Regions from separate parts of the Heyndrickxia sp. NPDC080065 genome, predicted to be linked through region 2. Evidence: riboswitches for the same ligand, from Rfam matches in the RefSeq annotation. Region 2 holds a riboswitch; the other holds the start of a gene.
The links. Region 2 has a riboswitch for preQ1 ahead of queC (7-cyano-7-deazaguanine synthase QueC). Riboswitches for the same ligand answer to the same signal wherever they lie in the genome.

Region 1 (16,607 bases), on a different contig from region 2:
GAACTGCTCAAGTAGCTGGTTTGCAAAATCAAAATGTGATTGCAACAGGAAAGCATTTTCCAGGTCATGGAGATACAAATGTTGATTCACATTACGGCCTCCCTATTATTAATCATGATAAGAAAATGTTGAACGAAATTGATTTAAAGCCATTTAAAGCAACAATTAAATCAGGAATTGATGCCATTATGACAGCTCATATTGTCGTCCCGGCACTCGATAAATCGGGAATGCCTGCGACATTGTCGAAACCGATTATGACTGGAGTACTTCGTGATCAGCTTGGATATAATGGTTTAATTATCACGGATAGTTTAGATATGTCAGGGGCAGATGTTCTGCCTGCTGATCAAATTCCAGTTGCTGCTTTTGATGCAGGTGCAGATATTTTACTCAATCCACCTGATGTAGAGGATGCTTACAAAGCAATGCTAAAAGCAGTGAAATCTAAGAAAATTAGAAAAAAACGTTTAGATCAATCCGTCACTAGGATTTTACTCGCTAAATATAAACGAGGCATTATTAAAGATCCATTTACAAAAAATAATTCCATTAAAAAAATCGGCTTGCCGGAAAACTTGAAGGCAACAGAGGAAATAACTACAAAAAGTATCACACTAATTAAAAATGAAAATCATGTTCTACCACTTAAAAAAGGTAAAAACGTATTTGTGACGGGACCTGCCTCAGCGAACTCCGAAAGGCTATCAGACATTCTTTTGGAAAAAGGTTTACGTTCATCAGATTTTAGTACCAGTACATCACCTACGACAGAACAAATTCAGACTGCCGTAACACGTGCGCAAAATGCCGATATAATCGTTGTTACAACATATACAGCGAATACCAATAATGCCCAACAATTACTAGTCAAAGCTTTGAAACAAACGGGTAAACCCGTTGTCATTGCATCGATGAGAAACCCTTATGATATTATGGCTTTTCCTAATGTGGATGCGAATATTTTAACTTATGGTAATCGTGATATCTCCACACGCGCACTGGCAAAAGTACTAGTAGGAGAAGTCAATCCAAGCGGGAAGCTACCAATTACCATACCGGGGCTTTATCAATTTGGATTTGGTCTTCAATATAAATAGGGGGGAATTATTTTGAAAAAAGGCATGCTGAAAACAGTTTCGATTGCTCTTTTAAGTACAACACTTTGGTTCTCAACTCAAGGTCATATTTTTAATTCATCTCCAAATAAAGTAGTGGCTAGTAAGATAGAGGACCATGTACCGACTAACTCTCCATGGGACCATCCCGGTGCATCATCTCAGGTACTCCATACTGGTTCACCAGAGGCAGCTGGAATGGTCTCCACACCTTTAAATGAAATCGATCAGGTTATGAATGATGCGATTGGCCAAAAAGTGATGCCTGGTGCAGTCGTTCATATAGCAAGAAAAGGGATAACAGTTAAAGAACAAGCATATGGATATTCGTATCGATATAAGGATGACCAGTTTACAGAATCCGATCAGCCTATTTTGATGAAAAAAGATACGATATTTGATATAGCTTCCATTAGTAAACTTTTCACCACTATTGCAGCGATGCAGTTATATGAAGAAGGCAAATTTAAACTGGACGATCCAGTTGCTAAATATATTCCGGAGTTCGCGGAGAATGGCAAACAAGCGGTCACGATTCGCCAACTGATGACTCATACCTCCGGATATGAGCCGGGGATTCCAATCTATAATATGGGAACATCGAGAGAGGATCGGTTGGAAATTGTATTGAAACATGGGCTTGTCAATCCACCTGGTTCTACGTATACGTATAGTGATTTAAATATGATCACACTAGGAGTCCTAGTCGAAAGATTAACTGGTCAAAGAGAGGATGTATATGTAAAACAACATATTACAAAACCTCTCGGTATGAATGATACGATGTATAATCCGCCTGCATCATTAAAGTCTAGAGTTGCAGCTACAGAGTACCAGCCACTGCTCGGGAGAGGACTCGTTTGGGGGCAGGTTCATGACGAAAAGGCCTGGTCCTTAGACGGTGTTGCTGGGCATGCAGGTGTATTCTCGACTGCGAAGGATCTAGCCATTTTAGGGCAGACATTTTTAAATGAAGGAAAATATGGTCATGCTCGTATTTTAAAAGCTTCCACCATAAAATTGATGGAGCAAAATATGAATCAAGCATTTCCAGGTGATAATCATGGACTTGGCTTTGAACTAAATCAAGGTTGGTATATGGATGGATTTGCAGATGCTAATACGATGGGGCATACAGGATATACAGGTACTTCCTTGGTTATAAGTCCTAAAAATAAGACCATTGTTATATTATTAACAAACCGTGTACACCCAACTCGTAATACGGTTTCAACTAATCAAACACGCAGACTTGTAGCACGTCAAGCAGCAGATGCCATTCCAGTTTCCATCCCAGGGAAAAATAAAGCTTGGTTTGCTGGATACGGTGATAACAAAAAAGCCATTTTACAAGCTGAAGTAAACATTCAAAAGCCATCGACATTAACATTTCAAACATGGTATCGACTCGAAGAGGATGGTGACTACGGAAAAGTGGTTATATCAAAAGACGGCAACAATTGGACTGAACTAGGAACAAGTTTGAATGGCTCAAGTGTGAATTGGAAAAAGATGTCTTATGAACTGCCGGATGGAACGAAATATATTCGTTTTCAATATGAGACAGATCCGATAGTAAATGGAAGAGGATGGTACGTATTAGATCCGCAAATTGAGACAAAAGGTAAAAACGTTAAAGTCCAGTTTCATAGTACAGATTGGGAACTGCGTAATCGCTAATTGAGGGAAGCGGGAAGAAACAGTCCCGCTTCTATTCCTATTAAGAGGGGAGAATCTTTTATGAAAAAATGGGTTGTTGCCTTATTAGCATTTATTTTATCTATTTCCTGCCTATCCTCAGCTATTGCAAAAACAACTGAACCTAATAAAAAACATAAAGAGAATACCTTTCAACTTGGAGTAGAGGTTTTACTAAAAGATAACGTCAAATTATTAAAAGGAAAAAGAGTAGGTCTTATTACTAATCCGACAGGTGTTGATCACTCATTAACAAGTATTGCCGATTCTTTCTATAATAATAAAAATATCAATCTTGTAGCACTTTTCGGACCTGAACATGGTGTAAGAGGAAGTGAAGAGGCAGGTGCTTATGTTCCATTTTATATCGATGAAAAAACAGGTCTGCCTGTATATAGCTTATATGGGACAACAAAGAAACCTACACCTGAAATGTTGAAAGATATCGATGTTCTTGTTTTTGATATTCAAGATGTTGGTGCAAGATTTTATACGTACATTTATACAATGGCATATGCTATGGAAGCGGCAAAAGAAAACAATATTCCATTTATCGTACTCGATCGTCCTAATCCAATTGGAGGCACAAAGGTAGAAGGACCGGTGCTCGAATCTAAATACTCATCATTTGTTGGAATGTATCCAATTTCATTGCAGCATGGGATGACAGTGGGTGAGTTAGCGAAGTATTTTAATAAAGAATTTAAAATTGGCGCTGATCTAACGGTTGTAAAAATGAAAGGTTGGCAAAGAGATATGTACTATGATGAGACCTCCCTTCAATGGGTGCTGCCGTCACCTAATATGCCAACTTTAGATACTGCACTTGTCTATCCGGGTGCAGCACTTATAGAAGGTACAAATGTTTCTGAAGGAAGAGGCACAACAAAGCCATTTGAACTCATTGGTGCGCCATTTATTGATGGAGAAGAACTAGCGCAAAAACTTAATAATCTCAAGCTTCCAGGTGTCATGTTTAGGGCTGCTTATTTTACTCCAACAACCTCAAAATTTAGCGGTCAACTATCCGGCGGAATTCAAATTCATATTACCGATCGGAATGCCTATCAATCCGTTAAGACAGGGATAGCAATCGTCAAAACCATTCACGATCTCTATCCAGATCAATTTGAGTTCCGCGCGGAAGATCGTAACGGAATATCCTATTTTGACCAACTGATCGGAAATGGCTGGGTACGTAAAGCCATCAACAATGGAACCTCATTACAAGAAATTGAAAACCAATGGAAGTCTGAACTAAAAGCATTTCAGAAAAAGAGGAAGAATTATTTACTTTATTAAATTTTTTAATGACTGCTAGGATCACTGGCAGTTTTTTTATTCAAATAAAAACATAGTGGGTGAAGGGTACACAAAAGTAAATAAGGGTCACGCAAAATCATAGAAGGGCACGAAAAACGGTAAAAAGGTAACATAAACAAAAGGAAAGGGCACACAACCAGCTAGAGGTCACGCAAAAGTAAATAAGGGTCACGTAAAATCATAGAAAGGGCACGAAAAATGGTAAAAAGGTAACACAAACAAAAGGAAAGGGCACACATAACGGAGACATGGGCAAGCAACTATTAAAGCATAGAAATATAGGTTAATATTGTATAAATAAAATAGTAATTATAAGTTAAGTAAGGGGATCAATCATGCAAACAAATTTATTTTTAGTCCGTCATGCCCATTCAGATTATACTCCTGACGAAGTAGGAAGACCTCTATCACAATCTGGATGGGAGGATGCAAAAATCGTTACCGATTTACTCAAAAATCAAAGAATTGACCATATTATTTCTAGTCCATATAAAAGAGCGATACAAACAGTTGAAGGAATAGCCAAATACATAGATAAAGAGGTTGAAATAAATACTGGATTTAAAGAACGAGTTTTATCAGAAAATCCTGTCGAAGATTTTCGTCATGCAATCAGAAAAGTATGGGAAGAGCCCAGTTTTTACTGGAAAGGTGGGGAGTCAAATTTAATCGCACAAAAAAGAGGAATAGAAGCGATAAAGCAAGTATTAGTTAGGTATAAGGGGAAAAATATTGTAATAGGAACTCATGGCAATATCATGACGTTAATGATAAATCATTTTGACAATAGATATGATTATCATTTTTGGAAGGAACTTGATATGCCGGATATTTATCAATTAATCTTTGATGATATGAAATTATTAGAGATTCACAGAGTATGGGAAAGGAATAAAGATTTAATGGTAAATGTTCGAATTTAATAGTCGGAAAGTTCGTATAACTTAAACATTGGAGGGTGCCTATAATGACGATCGTATTAAGTAAAGAAGAAATCATTTTAAAAGTAATTAATGAAAAATACCCAGTTAAAATACATTATGTAGAGGGAAAAACAAATGAAATGTGGCATTGCAGCGGTATAAATTCTGATTACTATGCTCGCATAACCAATTACAAAACATATGAAGAACAATTTCAAGAAGTAAAATGGACAAATTATTTGTTCGAGCATGGTGTCGGTGTTTCTCCTGCAATTTATTCCTTAGAAGGAAATATCATTGAAACTGGCATGTTCCCTGAGAAAAAACGAATCGTATTATATAAGGCGGCTCCAGGAATTCATTTGCCACGTTCAAAGTGGGGGCCGCAAATTTTTAAAGAACTTGGCCGCCAAATCGGTATTATGCATCGGATTACCAAGCAATATGAACAAAAAGAATCGATTGATCACTTAAGGGATTGGTATGAAAATGAAGAGTATCAATTTTTGAAGTATATCCCTGAAGAAGAAGCAACCATTAGAGAGCTAAGTCAAGCTATTTTTGCAAAAGTTCAAGCATTACAAAAGAATAACACTACATATGGCTTGCTACATGCTGATTTATGGTTAGAAAATGTCCTTGTTGATGACCAATCAAAAATTACTATGATCGATTTTCAAGATTGTGAAAAACATTATTATTTATATGATTTAGTAGTACCTATTTATTCAGCCTTAGAATTCTCTTTTTCAGGAAATGGGAATATCAAAGATTATGGTCATGCGATAACTGAATCAATATTTGAGGGTTATTTAATGGAAAATAATATTCCATCTGAAATGCTAGAGCATTTTCCATTGTTCTTAAAACTTAAAGAAATCTTTGAATATCATTTGATGCATATGTATTGGGATAAAGACAAATTAAGTGAGGAACAAGTTCGAATTCTAAATCATTATCGAATTCGTTTAGAAAATAATTTTTCCATAATATAAAGAAGAAAAGTTTTTTTATTAAGTTTAATTATAGTATTAAACGAAATTCCTAATGTCTGATTTTTGGCAAAAAAATCACCCAAAAAACTTGAGAAACGGTCCAAAAAAAATAAAAGCCGGTCTAAATTAGGCAGCAGAGTCTATAATGGAAAATACAAAGAAAAACGAAAATAATTCTATGTTATATTATATGGATAGATAAAAATGGCTATACTAATCTATAATAAGTGAAATTAATAATAGAGAGGTTTATCAAATGAGTTCAGGGGAAGATTTTTTTATTTCCAAGCAGAAGCAATTGGGAGTTTCACTAAATGATATCCAAAAAAAGGCCGTTCTGCAAAATGAGGGGCCTCTACTTCTTCTAGCGGCACCTGGTTCAGGAAAGACCACAACGATTATTATGAAAATTGGTTATTTAATTGAAGAAAAAGGAGTCAATCCATTAAGGATTAAGGCCGTTACTTTTAGCAGGGCATCGGCGATGGATATGGTTGATCGCTTTAAACGTTTTTTTCCTGCACTTCAGCCTGTTGATTTTTCAACGATTCATAGTTTAGCTTTTGAAGTTGTACGCGAGCACTTTCAGCGAAACCGGATAGCTTATCAATTGATTGAAGGAGTAAATATTGTTGATAAAAGTAACCCTCCGTTAAATAAAAAGCTGATTCTGCGAGAATTATATAAAAGCATGGTTAGTGAGAATATTACCGATGACCAATTAGATGAATTAATGACCTATATTAGCTTTATTAAAAACAAATTAATTCCAAAACAAAAATGGTCATCCGTATCATGTGATGTTCCAAAAGCAGAGCAAATTTTAATAGAATATGAAAAGTTTAAGCAGACTAGTTCTCCAAAACTTTTAGTCGACTATGATGATATGCTTACCATAGCGAATAGCGTATTGGAGGAAGATAAAGAACTTCTTTGCAAATACCAAAAACGGTATGATTACGTTCTTACGGATGAAAGTCAAGACACATCGATGGTCCAGCATGCCATAATAGAGAAGCTTGTACAAGAACATAGAAACTTATGCGTCGTTGCGGACGATGATCAATCGATTTATACTTGGCGTGCTGCTGAACCACAATATTTGTTGGATTTTAAACAAGTATATCCAGAAGCGACCATCCTTATGATGGAGCAAAACTATCGGTCATCAAAAGATATCGTCGATGTTGCCAACCAATTCATTAAACGAAATAAAAATCGTTATAACAAGAACATGTTTACAGAAAATCCTTCTCATAAACCGATCGTTATAAAACGTCTTTCAGACTATAAATACCAGTCAAAATACTTGGTGAAAGAGATTTCGAAAGTTTTGGATTATCGTGATGTAGCGGTTTTATACCGTAATAATTCATCTTCTATTAGTTTAATCAACGAATTTGATCGTGCCGGTATTCCTTTTTATATAAAAGATTCAGATAATCGTTTCTTTTCTCATTGGGTAGTCGAAGATATTTTAAATTTTATGAGGATCAGCTTTAATGACAAACGAACCGATATTTTAGATAAAATACACACGAAATTTAACGGATATATTACGAAACAGCAAATGTCAGCACTAAAGAATATCGTTAACAAGCAATCCGTTTTTGATAACCTTATCAAGTTCGTACCTTTAAAGGATTATCAAGTGAAGCAGCTGCAAACATGCAAAAAGGTATTTCAGGATATGAAGGGAATGGCTCCACTCCAAGTAATTCGCCTCATTCGACATGAATTAGGATACGATAAGGCACTTGAGAAAATGTGCGAAAGACTGGGCTTTAATTTGGAATATCTATTAAGTATTTTAAATACGCTGGAGGAGATTGCGGATTCACTTGAAACGATGGAGGACTTTGCTCATCGCTTGAAGCATTTGGAATCCGTGATGAAAACGTCAAAATATCAAAAGAGTAAAAATGTCGTCACGCTATCTACCTTCCATAGTTCAAAGGGTTTAGAGTTTAAACGAGTTTACATGATTGATTTGGTGGACGGAATCATCCCTTCAAAGGCGGAAACAAAAATGTATGATGAGGGAAAGACGGAATTGATGGAAGAAGCAGTGCGTCTATTTTATGTAGGAATGACTCGAGCAGAGCTGAATCTGGAAATGCTTTCATACGAAGTAAAAAACGGCAGCCCTGCAAAAACTTCTCCATTTGTAAGGAATGTACGACATATTATTCACCCACCAAATGAAAAAACAAAGGTACAGACAGGCACGAATAAGTCGAAAATTCCCAATAACCCAAATGCGATTAAAGATCATGCTCAGCTTAAATTAGGAACTTCTGTAAAGCATAGAGTTTTTGGGAAAGGAGAAATCGTACAGCTTGCCGATGATAACATCAACATTCGATTCCAAGCTGGCACCAAAACGTTGTCTATCCCAACATGTATGGAGATGGGATTATTAGAACCAATAACATAGATTCATAAATTATTTAAGTCTAGGAGTAACGATCTATGAAGCAAACATATTCTTTGCGAGAAAAAATCCAGCAAATATTAATATTATTAATTCCTATCTTAATTACACAATTAAGTATGTTTTCAATGGTGTTTTTTAATACCATAATGTCTGGGAAGTACAATTCTTCCGATTTGGCAGGAGTTGCGATTGGTTCATCCATTTGGAATCCGATTTTTCTCGGGCTAAGTGGAATTCTGCTGGCGGTATCTCCAATTGTGGCTCAGCGTTATGGAGAAAAGAAAAATAAAGAAATATCATCTACTGTAGTGAATGGAATATACTTATCTATTACTATTTCAGTACTGGTCATCATACTTGGTTTTTTTCTTTTAAACCCTTTATTAGACCAAATGGATTTACCTTCTAGTGTTCAGGCAACTGCACATGATTATTTGGTCGGACTTAGTTTTGGAATCCTTCCACTATTTATTTTTAATGTGTTAAGGTCTTTTATCTACGCTTTAGGAAAAACGCGTATAGTTATGGTTATTATGATTGCATCTTTACCAATAAATTTCTTTTTAAATTATGTACTGATCTATGGATATTGGGGCTTCCCAGAACTAGGCGGTGCAGGAGCGGGCTATGCTACCTCGATAACTTATTGGGTAATAGCAGGTATGACAGCATATATAGTAAGGGCAAAAGATCCATTTTCTTCTTACAGGGTCTTCTCAAAATTTACAGAATTTTCAATGGCGAAGTGTAAGGAAATATTAAAAATTGGTGTGCCAATGGGTCTTTCGACATTTTTTGAGACAGGTATGTTTGCTCTAGTAACGATATTAATAAGTAAATTTACCATTACAACAGTTGCAGCCTATCAGTCTGCATTAAATATCGTTTCTTTCCTTTATATGGTACCTGTAAGTGTTTCTATTGCTTTAACAGTTCTAGTCGGATATGAAGTAGGTGCTGGGCGCAATAAAGACGCAAAGACTTACAGCTGGCTAGGAATTAATCTTTCTGTATTAATTGCGCTTATTACGGGTTTACTTGTTGTTCTATTCCGTTATAAAGTCGCAGGTCTTTATTCAAACGAAACAGCTGTTATTAACTTAACGGCACACTTTTTAATTTACGCATTATTTTTCCAAATTTCCGATGCCATTCAAGCCACCGCTCAGGCTGCATTAAGAGGGTATAAGGATGTAAATATTGCTTTTATTATGACCTTGGTTGCCTATTGGCTAATTTGTCTTCCGGTTGGTTATCTATTGGCAAATTATACAAAGCTAGGAGCTCCGGGATATTGGATTGGTTTAACAGTCGGCTTACTTGCAGCAGGCATTGGATTATCATTAAGGCTTATTTACATTCAGAAACGTAAATTTACTAGTGTGGAGATAAAAGAAGCTGTATAGGATGTATTGTCTCCCCTATCTATCGACCAATCTTACAAAATTTACCGAATAAATAAGAGAATATATAGCAAAACCCCATTCATTTTTTTGAATGGGGTTTTGTAAAATTTATTTATATCTGACGTTTAAAATCGACCCTTTTGTGTAAGAAATACATAACTGGTGCACCAATAGCCATAACAGCGAATTCGCCAACTGCTGTAGTTAACCATGTAAATAAGAATGGCAAATCGAACGCCAAATGAAGCTCGATTGCAATTAAGAACATCGTAACAGTAAAGACAATCGTATTTACAACCATACGTGCCCAAATATTTTTAATAAAACGAGAAACGACAATTGTAATCAGCAAAGCAATAATCGATTGTCCAACACCAAATACGAGATCATACGCACGCATTGGTGAAAAAAATAAATTAGTAAGAATCACACCTAATACAATTCCAAAAAAGTATTTCTTATTAAACACCACTAAATGATTAAACATTTCAGATAAACGAAACTGTATGTTGGTAAATCCAAAAGGCTGGATGAAAAAAGACACTGCAATATATAATGCAGCAATAATTCCATTCACTACAAGCGTTTTCACTTTCATATTCAATTCTCTCCTTAGTTTTTTATCGTGGGATGGTTTCGAACCACGTCTTCCTTAAACACTCAAGTTATAATAATATAATATGCAATGAATGTTCGTCAATCATTACTAACATCCAATTTTATGCATCATTCCGAACAAAATAACCTTTATATAAAAGAAAGGACCAAAATGAAACCATTTACTGAAAATGTCATTAAAATTATTCAAAATATCCCAGAAGGAAAAGTGATGACCTATGGTCAAATTGCTGCATTAGCCGGCAGTCCAAGAGGAGCACGACAAGTAGTAAGAATCCTGCATACGATGAGTAAAAAACACCGTCTGCCATGGCATAGGGTCGTTAATTCAAAAGGTATGATCGGTTTTCAAGATGATGAATATTTTCAAATACAAAAGCTTTCTCTAGAAAGCGAAGGAATTGAATTTAAAATTAATGGAGCAATTAATCTTGAACAATTCCAGTTTTGGCCTGAGAGTACTTAATAAATCCTTTTTAATAAAAGGCTGTTTTCGCATAGATTGTTGCTTTTCGTAAATAGCTCTAATCCTTAAATAAATAGGCTTCGTGCTCTTTTCATCATCCCATACTCATTATGAAAGTAGTAAATAACCGTAAAAATCCTACTAGATATTTACTTCGTAAAATCTCAGCCGATTTTTACTTTGTTGCAGAAAGCAACAATGTTTCAGAAAAGAGCCTAATAAAAATAAGGAAGTTTATGCTAAAATAAAAATAAATGGAAATTTTGCGGAGGTGACCTGGGTGATAGGGGAAGAAATTTTAACCATAAAAGATTTAAGAAAAAACTACGGTTCTAAGGAAGTTTTACAGGGAATTGACCTTCATGTATCTCGAGGAGAAATTATCGGGTATATCGGACCGAATGGAGCAGGAAAAAGTACGACGGTAAAAATTATTCTTGGAATTGAGGAAGGGTACACTGGGGAAGTGAAGTTGTTTGGTAATGATATATCTGATGGAAAAATAGAATACAAGAAAAGAATAGGGTATGTCCCTGAAATTGCAGAAGTATATGATAACCTGACTGGGCATGAGTATCTTACCTTTATCGGAGAATTATATGGAATGGAATTTGAATTTGTAGATTACAAGGCAAAGAGATTAATGGAATTGTTCGGTGTCGGGGAAGTCTATCATGCTAGAATCTCCTCTTATTCAAAAGGGATGCGTCAGAAGCTTTTAATTATTTCAAGCCTATTACATAATCCAGAAATCTTATTTTTAGATGAGCCTATTAATGGGCTAGATGCGAATAGTGTCATGATTTTTAAGGAGATATTGGGTCAGCTTGCTGGGCAAGGGAAAACCATTTTTTACTCGTCGCATATTATGGATGTCGTTGAAAAAATCAGTAGTCGAATTATATTGCTGAATGGTGGAAAGATTGTTGCTGACGGAAGCTTTGCAGATCTGCAAAATCAAAACAAGGAAGGGACGCTGGAGGAAATCTTTAATCAGCTAACTGGTTTTCATGAGCATAAAGAGATTGGTGAAAGATTTGTATCTATCGTTCAAGAGGTGTGCTGATGGAAGATTTCCGGACATTAAAAGTTCTTGATCGTTTCAAAAGTTTGTTTGAAAAAATGGGTGTCAATTATCTTGTCATGAGGAAGATTTTGCAAGTGAAACTCATGATGGATCAAAGAAGAGTACCTACCATATTCAATCAAAATGCAAGAAAGAAGCAAGGGAAAGAAACAAAAGACGGGAACGGCTTTATTAAATCACTTTGGGTTTATGTAATCATTGGACTTTTTACGATTCCCTTTATCGTATTTGGAAACAATTATATGTTTCAAATGAGTATTGTTTTTGGGATTACTATGTTTATGGTTATGACATCGATGATTTCTGACTTTTCCTCGGTGTTGCTGGATGTTCGAGATAAAAATATCCTTCACACAAAACCAATTGACAGAAAAACTATTAGTGTAGCGAAGTTTGTCCATATTAGCATCTATTTAATTTTCCTTACAGTCTCAATCGCAGCTATCCCAATGATTGTTGGTTTATTTAAGCATGGAATTGTGTTTTTTATCATTGGTATTATCGAACTAATATTGGTTGATTTGTTAATTGTAGTAATTACTGCACTTTTGTATATCTTTATCCTAAGGTTTTTCGATGGTGAAAAGCTGAAGGATTTGATTAATTACGTCCAAATTGGCCTATCTTTAGCACTCATGATTGGTTATCAAGTTCTCATCCGATCGTTTGAAATCATTAACTTCGATTTTGTTCTTAATCCAAAATGGTGGCATGTGTTCATTATTCCAATGTGGTACGCAGCACCATTTGAATGGCTGGTGAATGGTCAGGTTTCATCGTTCAATATTACCTTCTCAAGTTTGGCACTACTCGTTCCATTGATAGCATTTTGGATCTATCTCCGTTTAGTACCGGCATTTGAAAAAAATCTACAAAAACTATCAAGCCAAGGCAACACGAAAGAGAAAAAGCGGAGAAAATGGAAAGATTGGTTCTTAAGATTGATTTGCAAGAGTAAGGATGAAAAAGCATTTTTTCGTTTTACTAGTCTTATGATGAGACAAGAGCGTGATTTCAAATTGAAGGTATATCCTTCATTAGGTTTCTCCTTCGTCATTCCATTTATTTTTATTTTCACCTCGATGAGAGAGGGAAGTTATAAGGACTTATCGACTGGGAATTCGTATTTAACCATATATTTCAGCATGATCATTATCCCAACTATCGTCATGATGTTGCGATATTCGGGAAAATACAAAGGGGCATGGATTTATAAAACCTTGCCAATAAAGGACTATTCCGTATTATTTAAAGGGACGCTAAAAGCCTTCTTAGTCAAACTCTATGTTCCTGTTTTCCTACTATTAAGTATTGTTTTTATCGTAATCTTTGGTATAAGGATTGTCCCAGAGTTAATCATCGTTTTAATCAATTCATTTTTATATACGATGATTTGCTTCTTAGTTCTGAAAAAAGCGGTCCCATTTTCAGAAGCATTTGAAACTGTCGGGCAAAGTGAAGGATGGAAAGTCTTCTTCCTATTCATTCCAATAGGCATTTTTGCAGGACTTCACTATTTGAGCATAACATTTCATTACGGAATCTATATAAACATCATCATTACATTCATTATTAACTTAATCGTTTGGAAAATTTCCTTAAAACGGGGATTGACCCTAGACTCGTTAAACCTTTAGAGGGACAAAGGGTCGGTCTCTTGTCCAGAAATGTCAAACCGATGAGGATCAATTACTCGAACTATTCAAAAGGAAGTTTTTTAATGATACTTTATGAACACCATCTAAACATTAAAATATGATTTTTAATGTCTAGATGGTATTCTTATTTTTACAACAAGTAACTTGAAAGGAGGAAAGAAAAATTACGAAGATTTGTATAGTAAGACATGGAGAAACAGACTGGAATGTGTTAGGGAAAATTCAAGGAAGAACAGACATCCCATTAAATACAACAGGAATTCGACAAGCTAAAGAATGCGGGGAGTTTTTAAAAACTTCAAAATGGGATGTTATCATAACAAGTCCCTTGAAAAGAGCAAAACAAACAGCAGAGATCATTAATCAATATTTGCGTGTGCCTCTTGTAGAGATGAATGAATTTATAGAAAGGTCATTTGGGGATGCAGAGGGGATGGATGCCGAGGAAAGAATGTCTGCTTATCCTGATAAAAATTACCCAAACCAAGAAGACAGTATATCTTTAGAAAAAAGATTGATGGCAGGAATAAACGAAATTAATCAAAGATATAGAGATTCCAACGTATTACTAGTTACTCACGGAGCAGTCATTCATTCAATTTTATCCACACTGTCGAATAGAGAAATATACTCGGGAAAAGAACCTTTATTAAATGCATGTATCAGTAATATACATTTTGAACAAGAAAAGTGGAAAGTAAAAGAATTCAATAAAGTTTCACATTTATCGCAGTACAATAGAATTGGACAAAAATAAACTTTCAGAAAGGTCAGACCTACGAATGGATTTACACTGCTAATGGTCTGCCTTTTTCCTCCTTGGCTCCCCATATAAAAACAGTTTCTATTTCCACCATGCAGGAATCTTTTTCTTCATATAATTAAATAAAAAATTGTTGTATAATGATATAGTTATCACTAAAGGGAGGTTATTTTATGCTGAATGCTGAAAGTATAATTGTAATCGGCGCAGTAGCTCTAGTGTTATTCGGCCCGAAAAAATTACCTGAAATAGGAAAAGCTGCTGGAAAAACACTGCGAGAATTCAAAAACGCTACTCAAGGAATCTTTGAAACAGAATCTGACAGTAGTAAAAGTCAGCAAACTAACCTTAACCAAAGTAATGGAACAAACTCAACTAATGAAGTTAACCATGTCCAAACAACTATAGAAGAAATAAATAACCATGTAGAAAAAACGAATAGTGAGGATAAAAAGTCTCCTATTTAACTTAAAAAGGCTCTTCACAAATGAAGGGCTATTTTTTTATAGAAAATCAACAAGAGAATCCTTTTAAAAAACTTAAAGACAAATTGTATAAAATAAGGTTATGGAGGGAAAGAAAATGGAAACAGAAAAACTTAAAATATTTGATGAACATAGAAATCCAATAGGTGTCGCCACTCGGGAGGAAGTACATAAAATGGGGTACTGGCATGAAACCTTTCAATGCTGGTTTATCAGTAGAGAAAATGAAGTAGATTATATTCTTCTTCAAATTCGAAGCGATAGAAAAAAAGATTACCCTAATCTTATCGATATTACCGCTGCGGGCCATTTATTAGCTAATGAAACCGTATTTGATGGAATAAGAGAGATCCAAGAAGAATTAGGGATTGATGTTTCTTTTAACGACCTTATCTCTTTAGGAATCATTGATTATTGTGTTACAAGAGGAGATCTTATTGATAGAGAAATAGCCAATGTATTTCTATATGAAAGTCAGTATACGTTTGATGATTACATTTTACAAAGTGAGGAAGTTTCCGGAATTGTAAAAGCTAACTTTAATGACTTTTATGAACTATGGACAGGAGAAAAAGGGGAGATTAAAATACAAGGGTATGAAATCGGTAAGGATGGGGAAAAAGTCATCATTGATCGGGTAGCCAATAAAAATGAATTTGTTCCTCATGAATACTCGTATTATATAACAGTAGTAAATAGGATTAAGGAGAAAATACAAAAGCGAAAATAGCCGATATGTTTATTTGGACAAAAGAAGCTTCTATAAAATGATTGTATTAGTAATAGTTATTTTCAACAAGAGAGGTAAAAAAACAATACAAATTAATACTCCCAAAAGTGTCAGACCGTCGATTAATTAAAGATCTATCTCGCCGGTCTGACTTTTTTCTGCTTACAAAAATTATTTGAAGACAGTTCCGGTCTTCAGATTCCATTATTCCAAAAACTACTCTATTGTATGCACTCAAAAATTTTATTTAGGAAACCGAATAAAATAGGTGACTATTCACAAGTTTGGAGGTATCTTTTAACTAGAGAAAAATCAGAAATAAGGATGGGCGAAGGATGAAGTTTTTAAATAAATACATACGAAAATATTGGCTATCCTTTAGTATAGCTGTTATCTTTTTAACCTTTGAGGCAATATGTGACCTCTTACAGCCGACAATCATGTCGAAAATTATTGATATTGGTGTAGCAAATAAGGATTTAAATTATGTGTTTAAATACGGAGGATTCATGTTGCTGATTACAGTAGTGGGTGCGATTGCAGCTTCTACCCGCAGTATTTTAGCAAGTATTGTCTCGCAAAACTTTGGGGCGGAGTTACGTTCTGATCTGTTTAGAAAAATTCAAACCCTTTCCTTTAAAAGCATTGATAAATTTGATCGTGCCTCACTCGTAACAAGACTAACGAATGATGTGACACAAGTTCAAGTGTTTGTTAACGGATTAATGAGGATCTTTGTAAAAGCGCCGCTTCTGTGTATTGGTGGTTTAATTATGGCGACCAAATTAAATGTTCATCTAGCCGTTGTATTAGCTGTCGTTGTACCAATCGTTGCTATTATTATCATTTCGAACATGAAAATAGGATTTCCGTTTTTTATGAAGGTGCAAAAAGCTCTTG
Region 2 (16,607 bases):
CATCTACAACAATGGAGTTTATATCTGGGGCAAATTTCATCATTTCGCCAAGCCAATTATACGTTAATGATGATGGGCAAATAATCAAGACTGGGAGCTTTCTTGTTCGAATCTCAGGTAGTACGGAAAGAATATAGGCAATGCTTTGCAATGTTTTTCCAAGTCCCATATCATCCGCGAGTATTCCTCCGAAGCCAAAGCCTGCAAGTGTTTTCATCCATATGTAACCTTGTTTTTGATAATCACGCATGATCATTTCTAAACTTAATGGTACCTCGATTTCCGTGCTTCCTGGGTTTTGCAACGTTTTTAAGAAATGACGAAATGATTCCTCGACATTAAATATTTGACTTGTATTTATCGAATCAAGAGATGGAAAAGCCTGGATAACTGGTACTTCAAAGCGACTTTCCCAATCTTCATTTTGAACTGGAAGGGCTTTTAGAAAACGATGAATTTCTTCCATTTCCCTTGTCTCCAACGAGAGTAAAGATCCATCTCGTAATCGAAAATACTTCCGTTTTTCCTCTAGAGCCAAAAGAATATCACGAATTTGTTTTTCAGGAATGCCATCCATTTCAAATTTAAACTCAAGCCAATTTGTACGTTCTTTTTTCATCTTTATTCTAATTTTAGGAGGATGATTGCCCTTAGATATCCGATTTCTTACTGCTGTTGTTGCATAGATTTGAGCGAGCTTTTGCAGTTTTGGCAGGTTATGATACAAAAACTCATACTCTAACTCTTCATTTTGTAAAAAATAGCCTTCGTCCGTCTTCGTAAACGAGCTATTATCCATTATTTGCAGGACTTCATCTTCCTTCTCTATGTCCCTTATTATCATAGATCCTGCTAGGATCTCTCTATTTTCCAATGGATTAATGACCATATTTTCATAATGGAATTCCAAACTAGCAAGTAAACGATTTTTAAGACGATCCAAATAAAGCTTCGCTTTTAACGGTGTCTTTCTAAACTGCTCCACCATCGTTCCTTTGATATGAACCTCACCCAGTTTTTTTAAACCTGGAATGACTTTTTCTAGAAATAAATTTATTTGATTCTTGGAAAATGATATTTGATTCGTACCTGAGCCATCTAACATTTGCTTTAGGTCTGATAAACGCTTACTTTCCTCGCTTTTTAGCTGGATCAATTTCCCTTCAAATAGCACAGAATGGTAGGAATTGAGAACAATTATTCGATTCAATTCTTTGATCATAAGTGAGAAGCTATTATTTTCAGTTTCTTCAAGATCAAATTGTAATGGAAGATTTTCTTCAGAGATGTGGAGACCATTGACATATTGTCCTTGATACTCAAGCGTTACTGAAGGAGCATTTGAAAGCAAGGGATACAGCCTTTTCCAAGAAGACGGCGGAATGAGCAATATGTCTTCATAAAATGTGTAAGTCTCTATATCTGATAATTCTTCAACAAAAACTTTTTCATCCTGTATCACTTGGATTAACTGTTGTATTACCGCGTCTGTATCCATTTGAAAACAGTATACGCTTGGATCGTATGTAAATGAACTTGAAAGCAAACTAGAGTGACCTTTTTTCACCTGGGCCAGAAAATCGCGGATATTTTGAATGTGGATCGCGCCTATATTCATTTCAATACCGAACATATATCCCCTTTCTGTCGAAATAGGTTTGCAGATAAATTCGGCATTCAGTACTTGTCGATTTTCAAAGTGAAGCTGATGGCCACTAGGTCGTTTTGGATGATCATTGAAAATGTTCAGCAATCCATCTGTCAAATTCTTATCTATTGTAGTTAAGGATTGTGTTTCAATTGGAATAACGGGCAGTGTTCCTTTACGCTGATGCTCGTATATAGCAATTAGAACCGCTGCGATATGCTGACAATCCCTTTGAAATGAAGTAAGTGTAGGACAACTGCATTTTGTGTGAATCCCTCCATTCACATCTTCTTCAATGAGGACATGGAAATTTTCCATTCCTGAAACGATAGCTTCAGTTCGATCAAATCCATATTTTTGAAATATTACTTTATGAGCGTGAAAAAAAGCCTCGCCTCTTTTGTATGAGACAACACCACACCTTTCTTGAATGATTTTTTGGTTTAATCTTATATTCAAACTCCATGCCCCTTTCCGAGGATATACCACTTCAGGATCTGATTTTTTGATGATATTCTTAAATAATGGGAAAAATAGCTTTTCAGCTTCATAATTATATGTTTTTAAAGAGGTTTACTTTTTTATATAAAGATAAAATTGGCAATTAACGAAAAGTACGATATTAAATTATATCTTTATTATACGGCTAATTATAAAAAATATCTAAAGGTGATATACAAATGGCTTTGTTAATAGTTTTTGTTGTCGAAAACCACCAAATAAGTAGGGACAAGGGACCCGGTCCCTTGTCCCACTCATTATTTCCTTGCTAGTTGAATAGAGGAAAGTACTTCTGTTTTGTTAATTTCACCAAGAATTGCAGTTGTTATAGTGGAGGAGTTATGTTTTTTCACTCCACGTACTTTCATGCAGAAATGTTCTGCATGAATCATGATGAATACGCCTTTTGCGTTTAAATGTTTAAATAAATATTGTGCCACTTCATTTGTTAGTCGCTCCTGAATTTGTGGACGGGAAGCAAAGTAATCTAAAACCCTTGCGCCTTTAGATAGGCCCATTACTCGATCATTTGGCAGATAGGCAATCGTCGCTGTTCCTATAAAAGGTTGAAAATGGTGCTCACATAAAGAACTGAATGGAATATTTTCAATGATCACAAGCTCTCTTGAAGTATTCTCATCTAAAGGAAATGTCGTAATAACTGGTGGTTCTGAAAATAAACCATTACAAGTCTCATTCACTAGCATTTTCGCTACTCTTGCTGGTGTATCTTTTATTGAAGGGTCAGTTAAATCCAAACCCAATTCTTCTATTATATTAGCAAAATGACCGGCAATCCGTTGTCGTTTGCCCTCTAAAACTAATTCACTTGGATTTTCTAAATTTACATTATAAACTTTACTCATACTATACTCCTCGCTTATTTGCCCATACCAATGCGTGCAGCTGAGGCAAGGCTCGAACATTATTCATTTCCGGATCTTCTATCACTTTACCCCATAACCAATCGAGTGATTGCAATAATCGAGAAGAAATATCCCCTTCCTCGTATGGATCTTTATTTCCTACCGATACATAAAAATCTACATCTGGATAACGTTTATGTACTACTTTAGCAAACTCAAAATCTTTATTATCAAAGATAACTACCTTCAGACTAATTTTTTCAGGGTTCAAAGATTGAATCATTTTATCTAAAATGTTAAAGTCTGTTTTCATTCCACTGCTCGGTGGTTTTGGACTAATCGTTAGATCATCAACTAGAACAAACCAATCTTGCCATTTGCTGCCTTGTGTCTCAAGCCCAACCTTACAATGATTCTCATGTAATAATTGGATCAATTCCAACATAGGTTTCCCAATTAAGGCAGGATTTCCCCCACTGATCGTCACATGGTTAAAATTTTGCCCGCCTAATTGAACTAATTCCCGATAAACTTCTGATGCGGTTAATAATCTGGTATTTGCTTTTTCTGAACCATCCCAAGTAAAAGCAGAATCACACCATGAACAACGATAATCACAACCTGCCGTACGCACAAACATCGTTTTCTTTCCAATTACCATGCCTTCTCCTTGAATAGTAGGCCCGAATAATTCGATTACAGGAATTTTTCCATTACTCATGATTAGATTTCCCCTTACTCTCTTTTGGTCGATAAACTACGTAAGATGTCGGTGTTTCGCGAACCATTACTTGGATGCATTTTGGTTGATTAGCTAGTGTTACTAAATAGGCTTCAACCACTCCATAAATGGTTTGTGCAACAACCTCTGTTGATGGAGCCATTTTCTTAAATTCAGGGAAATCATTTAAGAGATGATGGTCATACTTTCCGTGAACTAATTTTTTCAAATCGCTAAAATTCACTAACATCCCCATTTCATCTAATTCATCCCCAACGATAGTAAGATTAACAAAATATGTATGTCCATGAGTTAAAGAACATTTTCCCGCCTTATCATTAGGGATAAAATGTGCTGACGAAAAGTTCATATCCTTATTCAACTCGAATTTATAGGAATGTGGAAATGGTTGCGGGTAAAACTGCTGTAACATAAGATCAACTCCAATTATTTTAATTCATTTCTTACTTTCAAATATGCTTCTAGACCCCTTTTTCGTAATTTACATGCAGGACATTCTCCACATCCATCAGCAATCATTCCGTTGTAGCACGTTAACGTTTTTTCACGGACGAAATCAAATGCACCAAGCTCATCGGCCAATTTCCAAGTTTCCGCTTTATCAAGCCACATTAATGGAGTGTGTATGACAAATCCCTCATCCATCGATAGATTTAAAGTGACATTTAATGATTTTACAAAGATGTCTCTGCAATCGGGATAACCACTGAAATCTGTTTCACACACACCGGTTATTATATGTTTTGCACCTACTTGACTCGCTAACACACCTGCAAACGACAAAAATAATAAATTTCTACCGGGAACAAATGTTGACGGAAGCTCGCCTTCTTCCCCATCCACGACCTCAATATCATTTCTTGTTAAAGCATTCGGAGCTAATTGATTTAATAGACTCATATCTAAAATGTGATGTTTAATCCCAAGCTCACTAGTAATATTTTTTGCACATTCAATTTCCGTTTTATGTCTTTGATTATAGTCAAACGTTACCGCAATGACTTCCTCAAATCGTTGTAATGCCCAAAACAAACAAGTTGTACTATCTTGACCGCCACTAAACACAACAATTGCTTTCTCTTTTTTCAAGTCAAAAACTCCTTTTTTTGAAAATAAGTTTTTAATATATAGATAGCTCAAAACTAACATAATATTTTCCAAAAAAATAAGTAGGCAATTCCCTTTCATCGCCGTTTTACATATGTAAAAACGGCCAAAAGAGGAAATCAGCCTACCCATACTAATTGTTAAAGAAAATAAAAAGGCTTTGTTAAAGGACAATGATGAAAACAAATGATCAGAGTAGTAGAGCTTAATGGTCTTTTATCCTCGAATCAATCATCATATTTTTTAACACAGCCAAATAAAAAAACAGTACAACTAAAAAAACGTACTGTTTCATTAGTTTTTTAAAGAGGGTAGCTAGAACCTCTACCGCAATTGCGGATTTTTCTATATTAAATTAACTTATTTCGTCATTAGATTAGTAGTCCTGTACTACGAGAAAATGTACTCCTACATATTAGCACTCTTTTCTGCCAAATGAAAGACCAATCTAACATAAGTCTAAAAAAATGATCAAAAGATTAAGTTACATTTTTAACTTCACCCGATAATGGCGCATCGATTTAGGAACACCTTTCATTTCAAGTACGCCGCTATATACTAACTCCCTGATTCTATATTCCATATATGAATGATCTAGTGATTTGTCTAATTGTATTAATGTACCGATGAGTCGACCCGTCAAGATGAAATCTTTTTCATCTTGTTTTTCATGAAGGTTTTTCAAGATATCAAGGATTAATGAATCATAATAATTTTCAGGAACATGGATAATTTCATTCTTTTTATACAAACGTAATATTTCTTTTGATTGGGTGAGTATTTCCCATTCATTTTGATATTGAACTCGTTCTTTTTCTGTCAGAGGTTTTGTCTTGAATCTGTCATATATTTTTCTTATTTGCTGTGGATGCAACCCAGCAGTATGAAGAATATTTTGTTCTTCATCATCTGGTTTCGTAAATGACTGAAAAAGTTCAGATGAGTTGAAAAGGAAAATATCATTTCGTTTATTCTTCAATAACCGAAGGATGAAGCGAAGTCCTGTTTGTTCATCGGGATTGTTCCCATACCAAATATGAATTGGAGCCTTCTCAATTATATCTTCAATTTCTAGCAATGTATTAGCAAAATTATTTTCATAAACATAATCATCCATTTCAAAATTAATATGATCTTTCAACCAATCATTTCGAAAAGCTTGTCCTTCTTGACTTTCTAACATCCATAATGGTCCGATTGAAAAAAAGCCAGGGAAACCGATGACCTGTTTCGGACGCTCTAAAGCTACTCTTAAACAACCTGCAGCATGTTCTGAACTGACGATATGAACTGGACTGACATCTTCTTGATTAGTTTGTTGGCGATGTCGTTGAATTTGTTGATTAATGATGTTAAGCATTTTTATGTTATCTTTTTGACTAATCAGGTATCCACGACCTTCTAATGCCTTGCTTTCTTTGTGATTAAATGAATCGAAGTCTTCACCATCCCCAAGCTCGAAAGTTTTCCATTCTCCTCTGTGACTCACTGTTTCTAAATTTAAATAATAATCCGATTCAATTTTATAAACAAAAATAATATTCGGTTCCATGAAAAAGTACACAAATGGATACTTTGCTCTGCTTTTCATTCATCAATCACCTCAACAAAAAATTTCCAATAATCAAAGTATACCATTATTCTCCAGGAAGACACAGTAAACTATCCCCCCTCGAGCTTCATACGACAAAAAAAGCCCTGCAGAGTTTCTCTCTCTACAAAGCTTTTTACAAAGAATTAGTTTATTAGACCTTGCCTGCGGGACGGTGGACCAGACCCCTTGTCCCTGCGACAAGACACCTTGTCCCTATTCCTTTACAAATTCCTTTGTGCTTCTTACTGTATCGATTGGTCGAACCATTTTTTCGATTTCTTCTCTTTTAGGTTCTAGGAATGGTGGCAATGATAGTTTTTCTCCTAGGGTTTCATACGGTTCGTCTCCCATGAAGCCTGGACCATCGGTTGCAAATTCAAATAGAATTTGTGGTGCTACTCTTGCGTATAAAGATTCAAAGAAGTGACGATTAACATAACCAGAAGTATGGAAACCAAAGCCTTCCATACGTTGGACCCACTCTTCTAAAACGGTACGATCTTCTACTCGGAAGGCAGCATGGTGTACCGTACCATATCCTTGTCTTCCTGGAGGGAGAATAACATTATGTTCCACTATGACTTGGGCACCATTTCCTCCTTCTCCAACTTCAAATAAATGAAATGATCCTTCATTAGCTATTTCCTTAAATAGTAGAACTGTTTCCATCATTTCTTTAAAATATTTAAAGTCTGCAATACGTACAAAAATAGGTCCTAAACCTGTAATTGCATATTCTAGTGGAATCGGTCCCTTTTGCCAAGGTGTACCTGATTCAACCCCTTTATTGTTCTCATCTGAAATTAATTGATAGTGTTGATCATCAAAATCAACAAAAGAAAGAGTTTTTTTGCCAAATTGTTCTTTAATGCCAGTATGTTCTACTTCTAGACGATCAAAACGTTTAACCCAATAGTCTAATGCTGCATCACTTGGTACTCGAAATGATGTTTTTGCTATTTCATTTGTTCCATGACTTCCTTTTGGAATTCCTGGAAAATCAAAGAAAGTCATATCAGTACCAGCACTGCCTTTGTCATCTGCAAAGAATAAGTGATAAGTTTGAATATCATCTTGATTCACCGTTTTTTTAACTAAGCGCATTCCAAGTACATATGTGAAAAATTCGTAGTTTTTTTCCGCACTACTTGTAATCGCAGTAACATGATGAATTCCTTTTAAATGGTTCATTTATAGATCCTCCTATAGAGATAATATATTAACTATTTTTTCATTGATTCTGAAATTTATTTTATATTTGAGTCGAATTCAAATATCTCGAATTCGAGATAAATATAACATAGCTTCAATTTGATTGTCAATCATTTACTCTATTTAAGATATTACGAATAAACAAGATATACGTAAATGAAAGAAACCCCACTATCAAAGCAGGGTACCCTTCAATCCAGAATCCATAATAAAATTACTTTTCTACAGCAATATTTTCCTCTGTTAATGCAGTAGAAAATCCTGTTAACATGTACGCGATATGGACGATACCATCTTCAAAATCTTGAATACGAATGGATTCATTAGGTGCATGTGCTTTTGATTCTACCCAGCCAACACCTGTACTGACAATTGGAAGCTTTAATTGCTCACCAAAAATGTACATCGGTCCCGTTCCAGCTGAATTCGGAGCTAGAATTACATCATTTTGATAAACTTCTTCTGCCGTGTTCAAAACATGAGTAACAAATGGATGATTGTAGCTTGATCGATAAGCTTTTTGTCCATTGATTAACTTCACTTCAACATCATCGAAACCGTGGTATTCTAAATGCCTTTTAATACAATGAAAAATATGATCAGGATCTTGACCAGGTACTAATCGACAATCAATCTTCGCCATAGCTTTTTTCGGTAAAACCGTTTTAGCTCCTTCTCCTGTGTAACCACCTTCTAGTCCACAGATCGTCATAGTAGGGTGAAAAACCATCGCTTCACGCGGGTCAACACCTTTAGATTTTGTAATGAGTGGCCTCTTTAGTCCATAGAGACGACTAATGGCATTTTCGTCAAAAGGTAAGCTATGTACAGCTTGCTTCTCACTTTCTGTAGGTTCTAGCACTCCATCAAAGAAACCATCAACTAATATTTCATTTTGTTGATTTTTCATTGTACCTAGTGCATGAACCAGCCTCCATGCAGCATTATCTACATATGCTCCTACAGAAGAATGCATATCAATATCTGCTCCAACACATGTTAGTTCCATATAGGCCATTCCCTTTATACCAGCTACCATACTTATCCTATTCTTCTCATCCTTACCGCCGAATTCCCAGATACAAGCATCCGCATGAAATAAATCACGATATTTTTCAAGATAAGGGGCTAAATTGGGGCTGCCAATTTCCTCTTCCCCTTCGATTAAAAATTTCACATTACAAGGTAATCCACCCTCTAATTTTTGTAATACGTTGATCGCGCTTAATCTTGCAACTAAATCACCTTTATTATCCGATGCCCCTCTAGCAAACAATTTTCCATCGATAATAGTAGGCTTAAAAGGTTCTGTGTTCCATTCATCCAACGGTTCAGGTGGCTGTACATCATAATGGTTATAAAAGAGAAGAGTTTTCGATGAATCTCCTTTTTTCCCTGCAGGAAAAAAACCGTAAACCACGGGATTTCCCCCAAGATCATCTAAAACTTTCGCTTCACCACCTATTTCCTTAATCATTCCTACAACATAGTCTACCGTTTCAGGTATGGCTTTATTTTGAGCAGATACCGTTGGCAAGCTTAAATATTTTTTTAATTTTTCAATAGAAACAGACGCTAGTTCCTTTACCGATAATCGAATACGTTCTAAATCTTGATTGCTCATATATTTTGTCCCCTTTCAAGTTGTTCTACTTTTATACTTCGACGCACGAAACAAAATACCTTTATATTTTTTAAATTGAAAGAAAATTTAAGCGTATTATGTTCATGGTGATTATCTTGGAAATAATTTGGAAAAACGCTAAGTTTAAAAATATACAGCTATTTCCAGTTTACATAATAATATTATTGAGTACTAATTTAACTTTAGAATTGAATATGTTTTTCAAGAACACTCGTTCTGTTTATGTGACAATGATATAATTAGGACTATAGGACAAATTATTAAAAGGAGGTTTTGATTATGGATCATGAAATTAAAGAGATGGTGCATCGACTTGAGCAAAGTGTTGAAAAGTTAAATGAAGGACAAACGAGGACTAACAAAATATTAGTTGGTATGGACAAACGATTCGACGGGATTGACCACCGCTTAGATGGTATAGACAAAAAGTTCGTTGAAATCGATAAAAGATTTGATACAGTCGATAAAAATTTTATTGCAATTGATAAAAGATTTGACGATGTGGATAAAAACTTCGATGAAGTTGGCAAAAGATTTGATACTGTCGATGGAAGATTAGATCATTTAGAAATAGGCCAGGATGAATTAAAAGAAATGCTTAGACACAGTACTACTCTTTTGACTGAAAATTTCACAAATATAAGACAAGACTTAAGACACAAACAATCAGAATCAGACTCCGATATAAACTTACTTTTCAAAAAAACCGAAAAACATGAACGTGATATTGAGAAAATTAAACAAAAATTAAATTTGTAACCTCTCCTATCTACTTCCAATATATAATATTATGTGAATCTTAAGTCTTTATTTTCCATAAAGACTTTTTTGTTTTAACACGAGATAAAAAGAAACAATCGTATAGTATATAATACGACTGTTCATTTTTCCTTCCATACCAATATTTGACTAAATCTCATATTGAAGAAGTAATAGCACAAATATACAATACTCCTTCCACCTCAAAATATGGAGGTCTACAATGCATTTTATTAGACTTCTAAATGCTTTAACATCATTTTTTTGATAATTCTAATTTGCCCTCTATGATTAAGTTCATCCTCGAAAACATGAAACCATTTAAAATAATTGTTAGCAGGCTGATCAAACCAAAATGTAGTTTGTTTAAGCAACCAAGTATCTGGAAGTGTTTTAAAGGTTTCAATTGTTTTGTTTCGCACTTCAATTAGTTCATTTAAATAAAAATCAATTGTATTCCCTTTAATTTCTTTACGAGCTCTACTTCCTAATTCTAAGGCAGGGTTCAAATTGTCAATTTCTTCGTCTGTTACCTCACGATTTTTGAAGGTTTCAATTTGATAGGCTTTTTCAACTGCTGTCATATGTGCTAAAAGCATTCCAATCGAATTGGCTTCTTCATCATAAAGAAAATCCAACTCTTCGACTGTTAAATTTTCCACTTCTTCAAGAGTCCTAACTCGCGTATAATTCATCATAGAAACTAATTTACTAAATTCTAAACTTAATCCTTCTTTTTGATCGATTAAAAATAATGTTGTTCTATCTACAGCCATTTCTTCATCCTCCTACTATAAAATACATGTATAAAACTTTCTACTTCCACTTTGGAAAATCCTACATAAAAATATAAATTTTACTGACACATTTATTGACGATAACTCCAAATTTAGGAATGATGATTTAGTTTATTTAATTTGGCTCTCTTCGTATAAATTGATGTTTTTAGACTATAGACTTAGTCCGTTGATTTCCGCTCCAGACACTTGCTTTCCGCGGGGAGGGATGGGAGCCTCCTCGGCGTTACCGCCTGTGGGGTCTCCCACTTCCCTCTTTTTCCCGCAGGAGTCAAGTGTCCTCCGCTACAATCAACTCAGATTGTTAATAAAATATCACTTAAAAGCAACAACCTTTACGAAAACAGCCTTTAATTTCAAAAGTGACTGTGACTATGTTTTTTGGAATTTTTTTATCTAGTTAATTCTGATCCAAACAACTTCTTTTTTCACTAGGCAAGTTTGAGTCATATTTTTCATTCGCATAACTAAAAAAGCCCTGCAGAAATTCACTCTACAGAGCTGTTCAAATTATTTACTCATAAATGCCTCGATTTCTTCAACAGAACGGATAATATCCTTTGATAAAACTTCATGACCCTCTTCTGTAACTAATACATCATCTTCAATTCGTATTCCTATACCTTCTTCGTCGATATATAGACCCGGCTCAACGGTTAATACCATTCCCGGTTTTAAAACTAAGTCCTTGTAACTTCCAACATCATGTGTATCTAAACCAAGGAAATGGCTGACACCGTGATAATAATATTTACTAATCTCGCTTTCTTCTTTAATCAACCCGACCTTGATACATTCTTCAGCTAGTACTTTCTTTGTATGTTCATTTAATCTAGCAAATGGTACACCTGGTTTGATCAGTGCTGTTGTTTCTCTCAAAGCTTTTAAAACTATATTATAAAAAGTTTTTTGTTTTTCTGAGAATTTTCCATTTACCGGAAATGTATAGCTAATATCGGCACTGTAATAGTCATATTGTGCACCTAAATCAAGAAGAACAAGGCTGCCATCTTCAACGATAGAATCATTTTTATCATAATGAAGAACTGTCCCATTTTTTCCACTTGCCACAATTGTGGGAAAAGCATAATCTTTTACACCTTCTGATTTAAGTGTAAAGTCAAAATAAGCTTCAAGTTGATACTCTTTCATTCCGCCTTTAGCATGGCTCATTAAATTCTTAATACCAGCAATGGTTATTTCTATAGCTTTGTTTATCTTCTCAATTTCTTCAGGCTTTTTATAAACCCGTAGTTCACAAATCTCTGGATACACATTTTTAATTTGCAAAAATGGATAATTCATATGTATTTTATTTGCAAATTGCTGTGCTTTTGTTGTGGCAGTATCCATTTCTCTTCTCTCAAGATCTAAATACAAATTAGCTGCCGAGATAGATAATAGTGTTTGTGATAAAACAGATTCAAATTGATCAATCAATCGAATATTAGTAATACCAGAAATAGCAGCAGCTTCTTCAGCAGATATCGTTTTTCCTACCCATTTTTCCATTACAGGATCAGCTTTTTTAATAAAAAGATATTCCTCAACCTTATTATCCATCTTCTTTGCTAGAAATATAATATTCGGTTCGTCTATCCCTGTTAAGTAATAAAAATTACGATTAGGAACAAACTTATAATCCTCATCAGCTGATTTTTGTGGAGCTTTGCCTGCAAACAAAATAAGTAATGAATTATCATCTAGCTTCTCGTATAAATCATTCCGATTATGTACATAAAAATCCTTGTTCATGATTTCCCTCTTTTCTAAAACTTCGAATAAATTATTATTCTTTAACTATATCATTTATCTGATATTTCTTAAATAATGAAGCATCAAAATTAAAAATGGTCTGTTCCGATAAAAAAAATATCCAGAAAATAATCTGGATATCAAAAGTATATATATAAGGGGGAAAAGCTATGCTATTAATTATATATGCTTTAAAGCGTTAACACATGAGTAAAATGGTATAAAGAAAATATACCTACTCAATGATTTTAGAACTTTTATTTTACTTGTGCCTCTCCCTTACCTAATTTAACAAAGTTTTCACAATAAATCTTGCTTATAAACATTGCCACATTCCAAATAAACTTTTAATAATGTTAATGCTTCACCCCACCCTACAGCGCACCCTAAACATGCTTCTAAATCCTTTTCAGAATTTGAATATCCCGTCTCACATAGAATGACTAAAGTTCCTTTCTTAAAAGATTCTAGTTTAAAAGATACTGTTGTTTCTCCCTCTCCTGGAGACCATCGAAAAACAAATGATTTATTAGGAACTGCCTCAAGAATGTTACCGCCATCCTCAATATTTTCCTTTTTACTTCCGAACTCAGTCCACCTTAATCTAATTTCACCCGTTCCATCAGAATTTAAATTTATAGAGGTGTTGTCTGTGAACCAGGCATTCCATCCTTCAGACGTTGTAAGTGTTTTATAAACATTTTCTTTATCAACTTTAATGTATACACGATGATTTATATCAGGCATTTTTCAACCTCCATTTTCAATATGGCTTCTGAGTCCCTTAAGCAACATTAAATAGATTTCAAACTAAATAGACCATTAGGCTAAAAAGAGTAAATACTTAAAAAATACCTACTGAAATTTCCTGTTATTCTTATTATACAAAAAATAATTATAAAAAAACTCTATTGGAAATCCAATAGAGTTTAAATTAATAATTAATGATTAAGTTCTTGAAGTTCGTTTTCAATCTTTTTAAATCCAACTGATAGAGAAGAAATTTCTTCATGTTGAGAAGAAACAAGCTCTAAAACATCATGTAGACTTTGTTTATTAGAATCTGTCATAGTCACACTTTCTTCTGCCTTTGCTTCTACTTCTTGCATCATCGATTGTACAGACAAGATGAAATCTTTAAGAATGGCTGTTTTACCTGTAAAGTCCTTAATATTTGACGCAACATCTTGAAAAATATCTTTTACTTCTTGCATACTACCTCTATTTTTCTCGATAGATGATTGAGATTCTGAAATAGTATTAGATGCTAAAGTAATACGTTCTTTAAAAGTTAATAAAAGCTTAGAAATGGTTTCCGAAGATTCTTTTGATGATTCAGCAAGTTTTCTTACTTCAGTAGCTACAACAGCAAATCCTTTTCCATGTTCGCCAGCACGTGCAGCCTCTATATTAGCGTTTAATGCCAATAAATTCGTTTGAGCTGAAATATCCGAAATTGTTTGGATGATTTTCTCAATATTTTCAGTTTCCAAATGAATTTCATGCATGTAATTAATGGTTTTTTGAATGTTTCCATTAAAACTTTCCAAATCATTTTCCAGGACACCGATTTTATTTCCACTTTCTTTTGTTGCTTCTTGTGTAGATTCGAGATATTCATTCATTTCTTTCATAGATTTTGTCATGTCATCTACTTGTTCATTTGTCTCAGCCATTCCAGATACCAATTCATTTGATTGCATCGTTTGAATATCAAATGATTCAATAATGTTTCGGATAGATTGAATAATTTCAGAAGATTGTTCACTTACTTCATTCGATGTATTATTCAAGTTATCTTGATATTTTTTAACGGAAATAAGAGAATTGTTTATTTGTTTCAACATGTTTTCCATTGATTCTTTTGAATTGACAGCCTCTTCTTTTTGAACTACTATTTCTTGTTGCAATTTGTTATTAAACATGGATTGCATAAAACTTGATATAGAGACAAAACAAAATGTTAAAACATAGTAAATCAAATCAGTATAATTTGTTGAATGAAATATGAGTTCCCCTTGCGTTACATAAAAGTAAATCAAAATCCCTAAAGTAAAAACAATGGTTAATGAATTTAACAATTTATCTTGATAAATCCCCATAACAGCTACGAAGAAAAATAAACTCATGATATTAATCAAATGAGGATCTAATGAAATAGCCACAAACATAAAAATGCCAATAACTAATAAGTTAAAGTATTGCATGGGAATAACTAATTTATCTTTAAATTTTGTTTTATTAGCAATAAATGTAAATGGAGCAATTACTCCACATAATATCCCCATGAGAGATATAACAAAACTAAAGGGTATTCCTAAAATAAGGTTTAAAATCTCAACAGCTGTTATCGTTCCTACAAATACAAATACAACCCAATTATTTCTCTTTCTTATTAATTCATAGTTTTTCATAATAAAACTCCTTCTTTCTTTTCAATTGGTTGCTTGAACCATGAAAATTTTTCATCATGAATATTGTCGTATGCTTCTTGTAAATGAAATAAAGCAGGAATTACATAATCACCTTTATACCAAATTTGTTCTTTTACTTGAGTAGCTCTAATATGATAAGTTTTATTAAAAGAACGAAAAACAGCTGGGTCAGAAATAGCGACAGCATGTGTATAGCCAGTTTTTTTAGCATAATCTAATAGAAAACAAATTATTTCACGACCAAGTTTTCCGCGATATTTAGGTAAAACTGAAAAACTATCTATTTCTACAGTAACCATATTTTTTTGAACAACATCATTAAATAAATTTTTCATAAATGGACTGGTAAACTGTGGATACGGTGTAAATTCAAATGTTCCACCTGGTAAATCATCATCGCCATAAAATAGAAAAAGGTCAGAACCTTCTTTTGCATATTCCATATCGAAGCCTTTTCCCTCCCAGGAAACCTGCTTAATTTGATGAAATACATTCAATTCTTCTTGGTTTGTTACACGTTTGTACATAAGTATCTCTCCTTTTTAGTTAAAACCTGTTGCAAATTTACATCTAAATATAGATTCTTTTCTTTTTCTAACCTTTTATATTATGTAAGAATACTAAAAAAATAATTAAATAGTCTGTGATAAAACCTATTTAAAGCTTTTGATTTAATCAAAATTATTCCGACAATCTTATATATCGGTTTTAATTTCTATTTTTGAATACTTTATGGTGGAAATTACCTTTGTAATAGTTGATTCTATTTATTCAGAAAAGGGGAATTATTGAAATAAAAAAAACAGAAGGAATGATTCCAACTGTTTTTTATGTAAACGATTTTTATATCAACAATTCAAAAATTTTTAATTCCCATTATTATTCAGAGCGATCGACTCTTTTTCCTCTTCTTGTTCCCATCCTTTACAAACATCTACCCACTCTTTTGCCGATGAAAATTGTTGCAATTCATCATTTGTCAATTCAATCGCAGAGTTTGCACTGCCGCATGCAGGGAAAACAGTAGTAAAACGTTTCATTGAAATGTCGAGGTAGACATCGAGTTCATTTTTCAATCCAAATGGGCAAACACCGCCAACGGCGTGTCCTGTTTGCTCAAGCACTTCCTCAGGTGAAAGCATTCGTGGTTTGATACCAAATCTTTGTCTGAATTTCTTATTATCAATTTTTGTATCACCAGCAGCAACTATCAAGATCGCTTTCCCATCTTCATCACCCCTAAAGGAAATCGTTTTCGCAATTCTAGCAGGAATGACACCAATGGCTTCTGCTGCCAATTCAACGGTAGCACTCGATGTATCAAATACCATTACATCTTGTTCACGATTCCATTGTTTAAAATGGGCTTGTACACTTTCAAATGACATCGTTATCTATCCTTTCCACTTTCAGTTTATGAAAAATGATAACATACTTTTACATAATATAGAAACTAACTAATTGATAAAAGCGAATTTTCTGATTTGCCCAAGTGTATTAATATATTACGTATTAACAATTTATATCAGCCTAAATATCAATAAAA

Region 1: another riboswitch for preQ1. It lies ahead of ACQKP0_RS01225 (QueT transporter family protein); the one in region 2 lies ahead of queC (7-cyano-7-deazaguanine synthase QueC).

Annotation. Positions count from the first base shown of each region.
Region 1 is NZ_JBNNWS010000001.1:256,906-273,512, reverse strand. Features, by position in the region: gene ACQKP0_RS01260 (glycoside hydrolase family 3 protein) at 1-1,100, shown strand, start outside; gene ACQKP0_RS01255 (serine hydrolase) at 1,125-2,798, shown strand; gene ACQKP0_RS01250 (exo-beta-N-acetylmuramidase NamZ family protein) at 2,859-4,118, shown strand; gene ACQKP0_RS01245 (histidine phosphatase family protein) at 4,475-5,062, shown strand; gene ACQKP0_RS01240 (phosphotransferase enzyme family protein) at 5,107-6,057, shown strand; gene ACQKP0_RS01235 (ATP-dependent helicase) at 6,314-8,494, shown strand; gene ACQKP0_RS01230 (MATE family efflux transporter) at 8,530-9,900, shown strand; gene ACQKP0_RS01225 (QueT transporter family protein) at 10,013-10,498, opposite strand; PreQ1 riboswitch class I at 10,507-10,551, opposite strand; gene ACQKP0_RS01220 (MGMT family protein) at 10,670-10,984, shown strand; gene ACQKP0_RS01215 (ABC transporter ATP-binding protein) at 11,268-12,050, shown strand; gene ACQKP0_RS01210 (hypothetical protein) at 12,050-13,708, shown strand; gene ACQKP0_RS01205 (histidine phosphatase family protein) at 13,893-14,486, shown strand; partial or broken gene ACQKP0_RS01200 (twin-arginine translocase TatA/TatE family subunit) at 14,666-14,833, shown strand; gene ACQKP0_RS01195 (NUDIX hydrolase) at 15,075-15,707, shown strand; gene ACQKP0_RS01190 (ABC transporter ATP-binding protein) at 16,043-16,607, shown strand, end outside.
Region 2 is NZ_JBNNWS010000010.1:160,685-177,291, reverse strand. Features, by position in the region: gene ACQKP0_RS14085 (SNF2 helicase associated domain-containing protein) at 1-2,107, opposite strand, end outside; gene folE (GTP cyclohydrolase I) at 2,407-3,015, opposite strand; gene queE (7-carboxy-7-deazaguanine synthase QueE) at 3,017-3,736, opposite strand; gene queD (6-carboxytetrahydropterin synthase QueD) at 3,729-4,169, opposite strand; gene queC (7-cyano-7-deazaguanine synthase QueC) at 4,184-4,906, opposite strand; PreQ1 riboswitch class I at 5,153-5,195, opposite strand; gene ACQKP0_RS14060 (DUF1835 domain-containing protein) at 5,349-6,455, opposite strand; gene ACQKP0_RS14055 (ring-cleaving dioxygenase) at 6,672-7,649, opposite strand; gene ACQKP0_RS14050 (M20/M25/M40 family metallo-hydrolase) at 7,885-9,294, opposite strand; gene ACQKP0_RS14045 (hypothetical protein) at 9,595-10,074, shown strand; gene ACQKP0_RS14040 (DinB family protein) at 10,308-10,850, opposite strand; gene ACQKP0_RS14035 (aminopeptidase P family protein) at 11,382-12,626, opposite strand; gene ACQKP0_RS14030 (SRPBCC family protein) at 12,927-13,373, opposite strand; gene ACQKP0_RS14025 (methyl-accepting chemotaxis protein) at 13,568-15,040, opposite strand; gene ACQKP0_RS14020 (GNAT family N-acetyltransferase) at 15,037-15,588, opposite strand; gene ACQKP0_RS14015 (YbaK/EbsC family protein) at 15,928-16,449, opposite strand.